Syntrophotalea carbinolica DSM 2380: one gene and its partner. The protein of the gene in region 1 interacts with the protein of each later gene in a pairwise test. Links are inferred from orthologs where the notes say so. Each region holds a gene or a part of one and is shown on either strand. Other genes may lie near its edges.

Region 1 (6,141 bases):
CATCTTCGGACGCTTCGCTGGTTTCGACGGGGACATCTGCATCCTGCACCGGGGCGGAAGCTTCAGATGCGGAGGGTGGCGAACTCTGCGGCTCAGGTGCCGCATCGGATTTCATCGAAGATTGCGAGGCAGAAATCCCCGCCGCTGGTTCACTGGCGGGCAAGGCTGGCGTTGCGGATTCTTTGGATACAGGAATCCACGTTTCGCGGTTTTCCACGTAAAACAGCCAGCCGGCAACCAAAATGGCACCCAGGGCAATCAACAGCCAAATCGGGAATCCCGGGCGCTTCTTCCCGGCCGGCTCCAGCTCGGTGCCGGAGTTTTCAGGGGTAGGAAGCTGCGACAGGGGCTGGGCGACAGACTGCGCGGCACCGCGAAACTCCTTCAGCGCCTGCTCGGCATCGAGCCCCAGCAATGTTGCATATTGACGCAAAAAACCAACGGCATAGGCGGCTGCGGGCAACGCCTCGTAATCATCGTCCTCGAATGACCGCAGATAAGCCGAACGGATGCGGGTACGTTCTGCCACAGCCTGCAGACTCAACCCCATGGCCTCACGTCGCTCTTGCAGTTGCTTTCCCAGGCTGGCAACCGGCACTTCGGCGGGACTGTCCTCTGTTGATGTGTCATGCATAGCGTTCACGTCTCACTGTAACATGTCAAGATAATCGCCGGCCCTGATGCCCATCTCCGATTCAGGTATCAACTCCCGGACTTTAAGAAAAGCCTGGCGAGCCGGATCCATCTGGCCATTTTTCATATAAGCCATCCCCATATAAAAATGCAGACGCCCATATTCTGGAGCCAACAGCAGAGCTTTCTTATATTCAATCAACCCGCGATCGACCTGGCCAAGAGTGGTCAAAACTTCTCCGAGGCGAAGATACGCTTCGATATACCTCGGATTTTTACTCAAGGCTTCCCGATAGGAGGCTATGGACTGTTGATGTTCCTGCTTCATAAAATACGCCATTCCGATACCGGTCAGGGGAATTTCGGGTTGAGGGAACAGCAGATTGGTGGCAGCCTTATTCAGGTGAAGCAGGGCATCATCGGGCCGTTGCATATCCAGGTAGAGCGCTCCGAGATTATTGAAATACCGCGGTTCATCCGGACGTAGTTCAATGGCCCGTAAATAATGCTTTTCCGCTTCCGCAAAAGCCCCCTTGCGCTGATACGCCTGGGCCAGACCTTCCTGGATGTCGGAATCGTTCTTATCGAACTTTTCCGCTTCAAGAAATTTGGCCAGCGCCATGGTCGGGTTATTGTTTTTGAGTTCGGCCACACCAAGGGTGTATTGTACCTTGGCGTTTTGCGTCGCCTTCGTACGGGATCCGCTGGAAGGCGTACACCCGGACACAACCAGCGCCAGCGCCATCAAGCACCACCCTGCACACGCCATCTTTTGAACCATGGGCACCTCCACCTCAACGCAACTGAGGACAGAAAATAATCAAAGATATTTACCGATAAGTAAATCCAACTTTTCGCGGGTATCGGCAGCGATCGCGTCCGGCGCGGTCATGATGGCATACCGCAAAGCTTCACCGCAGGAACAACCGGGACGGGAAACCAGGCTGCCGACCGCTTCCCGAATAATCCGCCGCGCCGTGGCCACATTTTTTTGAATGATGGCTATCACGGCATCGACGGACACATCGTCATGCCCCTCATGCCAGCAATCGTAATCCGTGGCTAGAGCCACTGTGCCATAACAGATTTCGGCCTCACGGGCCAGCCGCGCCTCGGGGATGTTGGTCATGCCGATGATATCGACCCCCCAACTGCGATAGATTTTCGATTCAGCACGGGTGGAGAAATTGGGGCCTTCGATACACAGGTAGGTTCCGCCTTCGTGAACAGTGGCACCAACCGCGCGTGCTGAAGCTGCCAGTAGCCGGGAAAGATCCGGACATACAGGATCGGCAAACTGCACATGCCCGACAATGCCGTCACCAAAAAATGACCCGTTGCGCTTGCCCTGAGTGCGATCGAAGAATTGATCGGGGATGACGATATGCCCGGGAACGATCTGTTCGCGCATACTGCCGACCGCCGAAACAGAGATGATCCTGTCCACGCCCAGCTGCTTCATGCCGTGGATATTGGCCCGGTAGGGTACTTCCGAAGGCAGCAGTCGATGGCCTCGTCCGTGCCTGGGCAGGAAAACCATCTTGACACCGTCGAGCACGCCGGTCACAAAGACATCGGACGGAGCGCCAAAGGGCGTATCGAGACTTACCTCGCAAACATCCGTCAATCCTTCCATATCGTACAGACCGCTGCCACCAATAACCCCTACGATCGGCTGTTTCATAAATGCTTACCTTTCCCCTGAGAGCGATCAGGACGGGCAGAGTTTCTTTCGGACTCCTGCGCTGGCGGTGATACGGTCAATTTTCCCTTAAGCTGACCGCACGCGGCGGAGATATCCTGGCCTTTGCTGGCCCGACGGATGGCAACCATGCCATGATCGAGCAGATAGCCCTGAAACCTGGAGATGCGTTCCTCCGTTGGCGCCCTGAACTCTGAGGCACTATGTTCATTAAATGGGATGATATTGACTTTGGCTTTGATCCCGTGCAGCAGTTTCACCAACCGGCGCGCGTCCTGGTCGGAGTCGTTGACATCCCGGATCAGAATGTATTCAAAGGTAATACGCTTTTTGGCATGCAGAGGATACTGCCGACAGGCAGCCATAAGCTGTTGCAGGGGATAGCGTTGATTGACGGGCATGAGCCGGTTGCGGACCTCGTCGGTGGTGGCATTGAGCGACACCGCCAGGTTGACGCGCACCCGTTTTCCCAGCTCCTGCATCTGCGGCACCAGGCCGGCCGTCGAAAGGGTAACCTTGCGGGGACTGTAATCGAGCCCCTGCGGCATATAAAGAATCTGCAAGGCCTTGACCACATTGTCAAGATTATGCAGCGGCTCCCCCATCCCCATAAGCACGATATTGTTCACCGGACCGTCCGCCAGGGCGGCACAAACCTGATTGACGATCTCCCCAGGGGTAAGATTACGCACCAGTCCGAAACTTCCGGTATGGCAAAAAACGCAGCCCATGGCACAGCCGACCTGGGTGGAGATGCACAGGGTGGCCCGATTATCGTCCATGGGAATTCGAACGGATTCGATGGTTTCGCCGTCTTCAAGGCGGAACAGATACTTGCGGGTACCGTCGCGACTATCTTCCGTCGCTTCCGGAGTCAGACGGGAGATGCGCGCGCGTTGATGCAATTCGGCCCGCAGGACTTTGGACAAATCGCTCATGGCGTCGAAATCGTCGACCAGGCGATGGTACATCCAGCGCATAACCTGGCCGGCACGAAAACGCTCTTTGCCCATGCCGGCCAGAAATTCCGTTAATTCTTCCAGCGTAAAATTTTTCAGGTCGATTCGTGTGTCTTGATCCATCGATACATCCATGCGGCGGTTCAACCCCGTAAGATTCTTTGTAAAAAAGCCCTCCGATTGTATCCGAAGGGCTTTCAGGGCACAAGGCCCAATCTAATTCAGGTTAAACATGGGACACGATCAGAGCAAATCCAGTCCCGCGAAGAAATACCCCACCTCGAACGCTGCAGTCTCCGGAGCATCGGATCCGTGCACCGCATTGCGGCCGAGAGAGGTTCCGAATTCCTTGCGCAGCGTACCGGCCGCAGCATCGGCAGGATTGGTCGCCCCCATAAGATCTCGCCATTTGCGGATGGCTCCATCGGCCTCCAGCACCATGACAACACAGGGACCGCTGCTCATGAATCCTTTGAGATCATCAAAAAAAGGCTTCCCCTCATGCACGTAATAGAAGCCGGCGGCCTGCTTTTCGCTCAGGGCCAGCTTTTTCATACCGATCACACGAAAACCTTCTTCGTAAATACGTGCCAGAATACCTCCGGCATGACCGGCGGCGAACGCATCGGGTTTGATAATTGCCAGGGTTCTCTCCATAAAATTCTCCATTCCATGCGGCTCAACGCGGCACAAAGACGCCGCTTCCGCTCATTTTCACCGGCAGGGCGACATCCATTCTCCGTCACCCTGCGTATTCGGTTTTTCGTTAGCAAACAAACATCAAAAGTATTCGGCCATGTCCCGTACTCTGCTTGCCATATGGCCGGGGAACGATACAGCGCACTGCTTTTTCGTGCAACAGCGTTTAACCAATCCCCGCTCAGAAAACAGGACGAAAAGACCATCAATATAACCGGGTAATGCTACCCGGTTATTTTTTATAGACTTCATCCGGATCGAATAAAGGTTCGGAGTGCTCCACCCAGGCGCCATCTTCCCAACGCACGTAAAAACAGCTGCGATTACCCGTATGGCAGGCAGCCCCACCATTCTGTTTGACTTTGATGACCAGGGCATCGGCATCGCAATCGGTATACACTTCCTGTACTTCCTGAGTATTACCGGATTGTTCACCCTTCATCCAATGTTTATTACGGCTGCGACTGAAAAGCCAGGTTTTCCCCGTCTCCAGAGTCAGCTTCAGGGCTTTTTCGTCGATAAATGCCACCATCAGCACTTCGTTGGTTTGATAATCCTGTATAATGGCCGGCACCAGACCGCCCATTTTTTCAAAATCGATTTGTATCATGAATCCTCCGATTTCCTTGACCATTCGAGGTACACGGGCAAAACCCAACCTTTAATACAACGCAGGAAACCGGGGTGTCAACGAATTCCCCGAAAAAACCTCTCCCTGTCGCACCGGATCAGACATGCGGCAGCCAAACACGCGCAGCATCATTCATCAACGTCAACCGAACAACGGTAACTTAAGATAGAAGCAGCTGCCCTGCCCGGGAACGCTGTCCAACCATATGCGGCCATTGTGCGCTTTGATAATTTCCTGCACAAGCGAGAGCCCCAATCCGCTACCGCGCATACCGTGATCCCCGGCGGGTACCCGGAAGAATCGGTCGAATATGGTAGCCTGGTGTTCATTCGGGATCCCCACGCCCTGGTCCTTGACGAAAAGCACCGCAGCATCGTCGGCTCGTCGGGCCCCCAGAAGAATCTCCTGATCCTCCGACGAATATTTAATGGCATTGGACAACAAGTTATACAGTGCCCGATAAAGCTGGTTTTCATCACCACGCACCGGCGGCAAATCCTCCGGGCACTGAATCCGGATGCGGTCTCGACCGCGAGCCGAAGAAAACATATTGGAAACACCGTGCAACAGGGGCAACACTTCGACAGGGTGAATGGCGCCGACCCCGTGCCCGGCACGCAGCCTTTGCAGGTTGAGATGATTTTCCACCAGTTCTTTCAGCCGTTCGCTTTGCTGCTGGATGATACTCAGATAATCCTTCTGCCGTTCCGGCCTGTCATTCGATTTCAAAAGATAGTCGGTAAACCCCATGATGGCCGTCAGGGGCGTACGCATTTCATGGCTGACGGACGACAACATGTCATCCTTAAGCTCTTCGATTCGCTGGCGTTCGCTGACATCCCGGAAAAAACCTGCAAACACCTGCCGTTTCTGCCAACTGAAAGATCCGACCGACACCTCGACATCGACGCGGGTGCCGTCTTTTCGACGATGACTGACCAAGGGGAAATGACGCAGCGTGCCGCTGATAATCTGTTGCATGCGCAACCGGCTTTGCTCCGGTTCTTCGCTCAAATCCAACACGTCCAAAGCGAGAAACTCGTCACGCGTATAGCCGTACAGATCGAGCGCTGCGCCATTGACATCGACAATGCGTAAAGATCCGGCATCAAAAATAACAATGGCATCCGAACAGGAGGAAAACAACAGACGGTACTTTTCCTCCGACTCCTGCACTTCCTGTTCGGCCTTCTTTTGTTCAGTTACATCGACAAACGAGGCCATGTAACAATGCGGATGCCCGCCGGAATCTTCGACCACATGGGCGGAAACCTCGAAATATGCCAAAAGGCCATCCGGACGCAAAGCCGCGACCTCTCCGCTCCATTCGCCGAATTTCTGCAAATTGCGTAAAACCACTCGGGCCTTTTTGGGGTTTTTCCACAGGGTGCCGACCTGCCGCCCGATAGCCGTTTCCGGTTTGTCAATGCCCATCATCCTGACAAACGACCGGTTGACATACGACAAACACCCCTCGAGATCGGTAAAAGCGATCGCGTTTATTGATGAATCGATGG
Region 2 (6,226 bases), 210 kb from region 1 along the record:
GGCGCAACAGCTGGAAAAGACCGGTGTCGAGGTCGCATTCATCGCCCTGCACGGTCGCTTCGGCGAGGACGGCACGGTACAGGGGCTGTTGGAACTGGCGGATATCCCTTATACCGGTAGCGGTGTGCTGGCTTCCAGTCTTGCCATGGATAAAGTGGCGACCAAAAAGATGCTCTGTTACCACGGCATTGCCACTCCCGGATTCGCTGTTATGCGTCGCGGCCAGAAGATCTGCGGAACCTTGCCCGACTATCCGCTGGTAGTCAAACCCGCCAGAGAGGGATCGACCATCGGTATCAGCATTGTGCATGATGAGCAAGAGCTTGCCGCCGGACTCGAGGAGGCCTTTCGTCACGATGATCTGGTGCTGGTAGAGCAGTTCATCGCCGGGGCTGAAGTTACCGTCGGCGTATTGGATGGTCAGCCGTTGCCGATTATTCAGGTGGTTCCCAAAGGGGGCTTCTACGACTACCAGTCCAAATACACGCCCGGGCAGACCGAATACCTGTTGCCGGCGCCTTTGCCCGAGACCCTTTACGGTGCCCTGCAGGATTCTGCGGTCCGGGTTTTCGAAGCCATTGGATGTTGTGGTGCGGCGCGTGTCGATTTTATGGTGACCGATACCGGTTTTTATTGTCTGGAAGTCAACACCATCCCCGGAATGACCGAGACCAGTCTTCTGCCTAAAGCCGCCAATGCGGTCGGGATGTCTTTTGACGAACTCGTTGAGCGTATTCTTGCGGGCGCTTCTTTGCGCAAATAAACGACGGACGAGGCTTTTGATAACCGGGACGGGTGAAAGATCATGATAAATATCGGACCACCCAAAAAACGACGCCTGAGGCGCAAAGGCAACCGTTTCAAGAAAACGCGCAGGGTTATTCCCTGGAGGCGCTTGATGATTGGCGCCCTGTGGGGTACCATGGCGCTGGCAAGTCTAGGCATGGTGGTGGCTGTAGCCTGTTTTGCCGGACAGATGCTGTTCGCCTCCGACTATTTCAAGGTCGAGCGGATTCAGGTGGAAAATAATCGCCGTATCGGTCGAGAAGAAATTCTTGCCCTGTCGGATATCTGTCCGGGAACCAACATCTTTGAACTTGACCTGGAGCGGGTCAGCACCCGCATCGAGAAAAACCCCTGGATCGCCAGTGCCCGGGTGAGACGGATGTTCCCCGATCAACTGGTCATCCGTGTGGATGAGCGCATACCCAAGGCCATAGTGCGTCTCGACTTCATGTATTACCTCGATGCATCGGGACACGTTTTTAAACGACTGGAAAAGGGCGATCGCCTGGACTTCCCCGTGATTAGCGGTGTTGATCGGCAGGCGCTGCTGGAAGGCAACGAGGCCACCTTGAGCCAGATCGATAAAGCTCTGCGGTTGCTCGATAGGCTCGACGGGCGGAAAATATTTGCCATCGATGATGTTTCTGAACTAAGTCTGGACGACACGACCGGCATTACGCTTTATACTTGCATTGGTGGTGTGCCGGTGAGGATGGGACATGACGATTACAATTCCAAGTTGAACCGCCTCGAGAAAATCTTTCCGCAACTGAAGACACGGCTTGGCCTTATTGATTATATCGACACGAATGTGACGCGACGCATTATTGTCAAACTGGATGCCGGCGAGTTACGAGGCAAAGGTTAGATTCCAAGGGGGAAGGCACGAAGATGAGCAATAACAAAAACGATCTGATCGTGGGCCTGGATATCGGCACCACCAAGATTTGCGCCATTGTCGGCCACCAGAATGAAGATGGCCTGGATATCGTCGGTATCGGCACCAGCCCGTCCCGCGGGTTGCGCAAAGGGGTTGTCATCAACATCGAGAGTACCGTTGAGGCCATCCGCAAGGCGCTCACCGAAGCTGAGTTGATGGCGGACTGTAAAATCGACAGCGTTTATGCGGGGATCGCCGGGGGGCATATCCGGGGATTTAATTCCCAGGGCGTGATTGCCATCAAAACCCGTGAAGTTCTGCACGACGATATTCGCAGGGTGCTCGACGCCGCCAAGGCCATTGCCATCCCCATGGATCGGGAAGTGATCCATACCCTGCCTCAGGAATATATTATCGACGATCAGGATGGCATCCTCGATCCTCTCGGCATGTGCGGTGTGCGACTGGAGGCCAAAGTGCATATTGTCACAGCGGCTACCGCCAGTGCCCAGAACATCGTACGCAGTTGCTATAAGGCGGATGTCGAGGTGTCCGATATCGTTCTTGAACAGCTGGCGTCTTCCGAGGCGGTGTTGTCGACGGACGAGAAGGATCTGGGCGTGGCCCTTGTCGATATCGGCGGAGGTACCACGGACATCGCCATTTTCATCGATGGCGCCATTAAGCATACGTCGGTGTTGTCGCTAGGGGGCAACCATTTGACCAACGATATTGCCGTGGGATTACGCACCCCCATGGCCGAGGCGGAGGTTATCAAGCAGAAATACGGTTGTGCCATGACCTCCATGGTCGGCAAGGACGAGACCATTGAAGTCCCGTCTGTCGGCGGTCGTGAACCGCGTGTTTTATCGCGGCACCTGCTGGCTGAAATTCTCGAGCCCCGGGTGGAAGAGATCTTTACCCTGGTGCAGCGCGAAATCATCAAGAGCGGTTTTGAGGATCTGCTTGCCTCCGGCATCGTGCTGACCGGCGGTAGTTGCATCCTTCCGGGGATGCCGGAGATGGCCGAGCAGATATTCAATCTGCCGGTCCGACGTGGCCTGCCTCAGGGTATCGGCGGTTTGACGGATGTCGTCAATTCGCCCATTTATGCCACCGGCGTCGGTCTGGTCAAGTTCGGTGCGCGCTGCGGCGGCGCGACGAAGTTCAAAATGGGTTCGGATAATCTGTTTGACCGGGTCCTGCGCCGCATGAAGGAATGGTTTGTCGAATTTTTCTGATAGCGGCGGGGCGGCACAACTTATCAAACCAGACCCGGTTACGGAGAAACCGGGTCACTCAGGGAAGCGGAGGGAGTCATGAACGATAATATTGTGTTTGAGTTCGATGAAAATATCGATCAAACGGCAAAAATCAAAGTGATTGGTGTTGGCGGAGGGGGTAACAATGCTGTCAATACGATGATCATGTCGGCGTTGGATGGCGTCGATTTCGTAGCGGCGAATACCGATGCCCAGGCCCTGCGCAAAAGCCAGGCGCCGGTGAAGTTGCAGCTTGGCGGCAAATTGACCAAAGGACTCGGTGCCGGGGCCAACCCTGAAGTCGGCCGCGATGCGGCACAGGAAGATCGGGCCCGTCTGGGGGAGATCCTCGAAGGGGCCGATATGGTGTTTATCGCCGCCGGTCTGGGAGGCGGAACCGGTACCGGGGCCGCACCGATTATCGCCGAGGTGGCCAAGGAACAGGGTGCCCTGACGGTTGCCGTGGTGACCAAGCCGTTCAGCCGCGAAGGCAAACAGCGCATGAAAAAAGCGGTGCACGGGATCGATCACCTGAAGAATGTGGTCGATTCGCTGATTGTCATTCCCAACGATCGTCTGCTCGGTCTCTCCGGAAAAAACACCAGTATTCTCGATGCGTTTAAACCTTCTGACGACGTTTTGCGCCAGGCGGTTCAGGGTATTTCCGAGTTGATCACCACCAGCGGTCTGATCAACGTCGACTTTGCCGACGTCAAGGCGGTCATGAGCGAGCGTGGCATGGCCATGATGGGCATCGGCCTGGCCGAAGGTGAGCGCCGTGCCGCGGAAGCGGCCCAGAAGGCCATCAGCAGTCCGCTGCTTGAGGATATCGATATTTCCGGCGCCAAAGGGGTGCTGGTCAACATCACCGCCTCTTCCAGCATGACCATGGAGGAATTCGACGAAGCCTCCAGCATCATTCACGAAAAGGTGCACGAGGACGCCAACATCATCATCGGTCTGGTGATCAATGAAGATATCGGCGACAAAATCAAAATTACGGCGATTGCCACCGGTTTCGGCGATTCCTTCGAAAAAGGGCGCCGTAACGTCGAAGAATTGCGCAGCCGTGCAGGGGCCGGTCTGGAGAGTGTGAATCGCGACCTGCCGACCTTTATTCGCGACCGGCAAAAGGACGTTCCGAAGGGGCCCCGCTCGACTCTGGGAGAAGAGCATGAATACGATATTCCGACGTTCATGCGCAAGCGGGTTGATTGACAAGCCTTTTGCAGAGGTTATCCGCCTGGCGGATTGAGCCGGCTGGGAATAAAGATCTCCGCTTTTTTCCCATATGGCCGGTGTTCTGATGCGGGACTGCCGGAGGTTTCGGTAGGCCACAGGCACGATTTTCCAAAAATCACAGCACATCATGACTCCCGAAGCGAGGGGACCGCAGCGCGGTCCCCTCGCTTTCATTTTAGGTGCGCCAGTCAGGGCGCAGGGTTCAACAATCGCGGCGCGATTACGGGCGCTTATAAAGCGGCTGTCGCGTCTGCGCTGCCGGTGCAACGAATAAAGGCCCGGATCGGCGTAAAGAGGTTCTCTGGCGCTTTTCAAAAGGACGGTTGTCTTTGATCCCGGAGGTTGTTGCGGTAAGATGGGATCGGTACGTTTTTCACGATGATTTCGCATTATTCGGATTTTGTGAGCCAAGGCAAGGTGCAGCATCCATGCAGTATCGGGGGAAGATGGAGTTATGTCACGCAAGTTAATGGATAAAAGGCAGCGCCGTCTGGCTGCCGAAAGCGGGTTGCGGTCTCACGCATGGGGCGGTCGCCTGTCTGTGGCCCTGGTGTACCCCAATGTTTATCACCAGGCCATGAGCAACCTCGGGTTTCAAACCGTCTATGAGTTGCTCAACCGCCGCGAGGATACCCTTTGCGAACGTTTTTTTCTGCCCGACGCGGATGATTTGGAAGAACATCGCAAAACGGGTTATCCCCTGTTCTCCCTCGAAACGGGGCGATTTCTCGAAGACTTCGATATCATCGCTGTTTCCATCTCATTTGAAAATGACTACCTCAACCTGCCTGTGCTGTTCGAGCTGGCCCACATGCCGCTGATGGCCGGCGATCGCAAGGACGCCTATCCGTTGGTCCTGTGCGGCGGGGTGTGCGCCTTTCTCAACCCCGAGCCGCTGGCCGAGATTATGGATCTGTTTGCCATCGGAGAGGCCGAGCCGATATTGCCCGGGTTAGTCGAGGCCTTGGTAACCGCGCCGCCTGACAGGGACGCTGCGCTGAAGATGCTGGCCACCCTGCCGGGTGTCTATGTCCCGTCCCTGTATCGGGTAAGGTACACCGACAGCGGCACGGTGGCCTCCTACGAGCCCCAGCCGGAAGCGCCGGAGAAGGTGGCACGGCAGTGGGTAAGGCGGCTCGATGGCACGGCCAGCCGCTCCTGTGTGTTGACCGACGATACCGAGTTCGGCGATATGGCCTTGGTGGAGATTTCCCGCGGTTGTGCCCGCAAATGTCGCTTCTGCGCTGCCGGATATATCTATCTGCCGCCGCGGGAGCGTAGTGCTGCGGCTTTACAGGATGCCCTGGCCGATGGCCTGGCCCAGCGCCAGCGAGTCGGTCTGGTGAGCCCGGCGGTAGCGGACCACAGCCAGATCGGGCTTATCGGTCAACAGATTTTGCAGGCCGGAGGTCAGATTTCGGTGGCCAGCCTGCGTATCGATTCCCTCACGGCTCAGGAGGTTGAATCGATGGCGGCATCCGGTCACCGCACTGTCGCCATCGCTCCGGAAGCCGGCAGTCAGCGGTTGCGGGACTTTATAAATAAAGGCCTGGATGAACAGCAGATTCTAGCCGCCACACAGCTGATTGCCGACGGCGGTATCCCCAATTTGAAACTCTATTTTCTTATCGGTTTGCCTACGGAAACGCCTGAGGATATGGAAGAGCTTTTGACCCTGGCCGGAAAAATCCGTCAGGTATGGCTCGAAGCCGGACGTAAACGCGGTCGCTTGGGCAACCTGACGTTGTCCGTCAATCCTTTTATTCCCAAGCCGTTCACGCCGCTGCAATGGGCGGCCATGGAATCGACCTCTATCCTCAAAAAGAAAATTCAACGCCTCAGACGTCAGGTTGGCCGTATGCCCAACACCAGTTTGATCTGTGAATCCTTGAAGTCGGCCGAACTGCAGGCCCTGTTGTCTCGCGGGGACCGTCGGGTAGGACGTTTGCTGCCGCATCTTGCCGATGGGCAAAGCCTTGCCGTGAGCTGTCGTGAGGAAAGCCTCGGCTCTGATTTTTATCTAACGCGGGAACGGGATGAATACGAGACTTTTCCC

What was found.
Region 2: the proteins of rlmN (region 1) and ftsZ interact in binary tests that used the Escherichia coli proteins (3 or more experiments, as listed by UniProt). The link is inferred for Syntrophotalea carbinolica DSM 2380 from one-to-one orthologs.

What each region holds. Positions count from the first base shown.
Region 1 is NC_007498.2:2,350,652-2,356,792, forward strand. What follows is about bases 1,366-4,214. They hold rlmN (23S rRNA (adenine(2503)-C(2))-methyltransferase RlmN), read right to left. Parts: upstream 3,418-4,214; coding sequence 2,314-3,417; downstream 1,366-2,313. Other genes in these bases: PCAR_RS17890 (tetratricopeptide repeat protein), read right to left, coding at 1,366-1,414; mtnP (S-methyl-5'-thioadenosine phosphorylase), read right to left, coding at 1,454-2,317; ndk (nucleoside-diphosphate kinase), read right to left, coding at 3,538-3,951. Also shown: PCAR_RS17885 (helix-turn-helix domain-containing protein), read right to left, coding at 1-634; more of PCAR_RS17890, read right to left, coding at 647-1,365; hisI (phosphoribosyl-AMP cyclohydrolase), read right to left, coding at 4,226-4,603; PCAR_RS17895 (PAS domain S-box protein), read right to left, coding at 4,766-6,141.
Region 2 is NC_007498.2:2,564,699-2,570,924, reverse strand. Bases 2,140-5,073 are described here. They hold ftsZ (cell division protein FtsZ), read left to right. Parts: upstream 2,140-3,000; coding sequence 3,001-4,146; downstream 4,147-5,073. Other genes in these bases: PCAR_RS12030 (radical SAM protein), read left to right, coding at 4,625-5,073; ftsA (cell division protein FtsA), read left to right, coding at 2,140-2,907. Also shown: PCAR_RS12050 (D-alanine--D-alanine ligase), read left to right, coding at 1-763; PCAR_RS12045 (cell division protein FtsQ/DivIB), read left to right, coding at 806-1,654; more of ftsA, read left to right, coding at 1,678-2,139; more of PCAR_RS12030, read left to right, coding at 5,074-6,226. UniProt on the Escherichia coli protein: Essential cell division protein that forms a contractile ring structure (Z ring) at the future cell division site. The regulation of the ring assembly controls the timing and the location of cell division.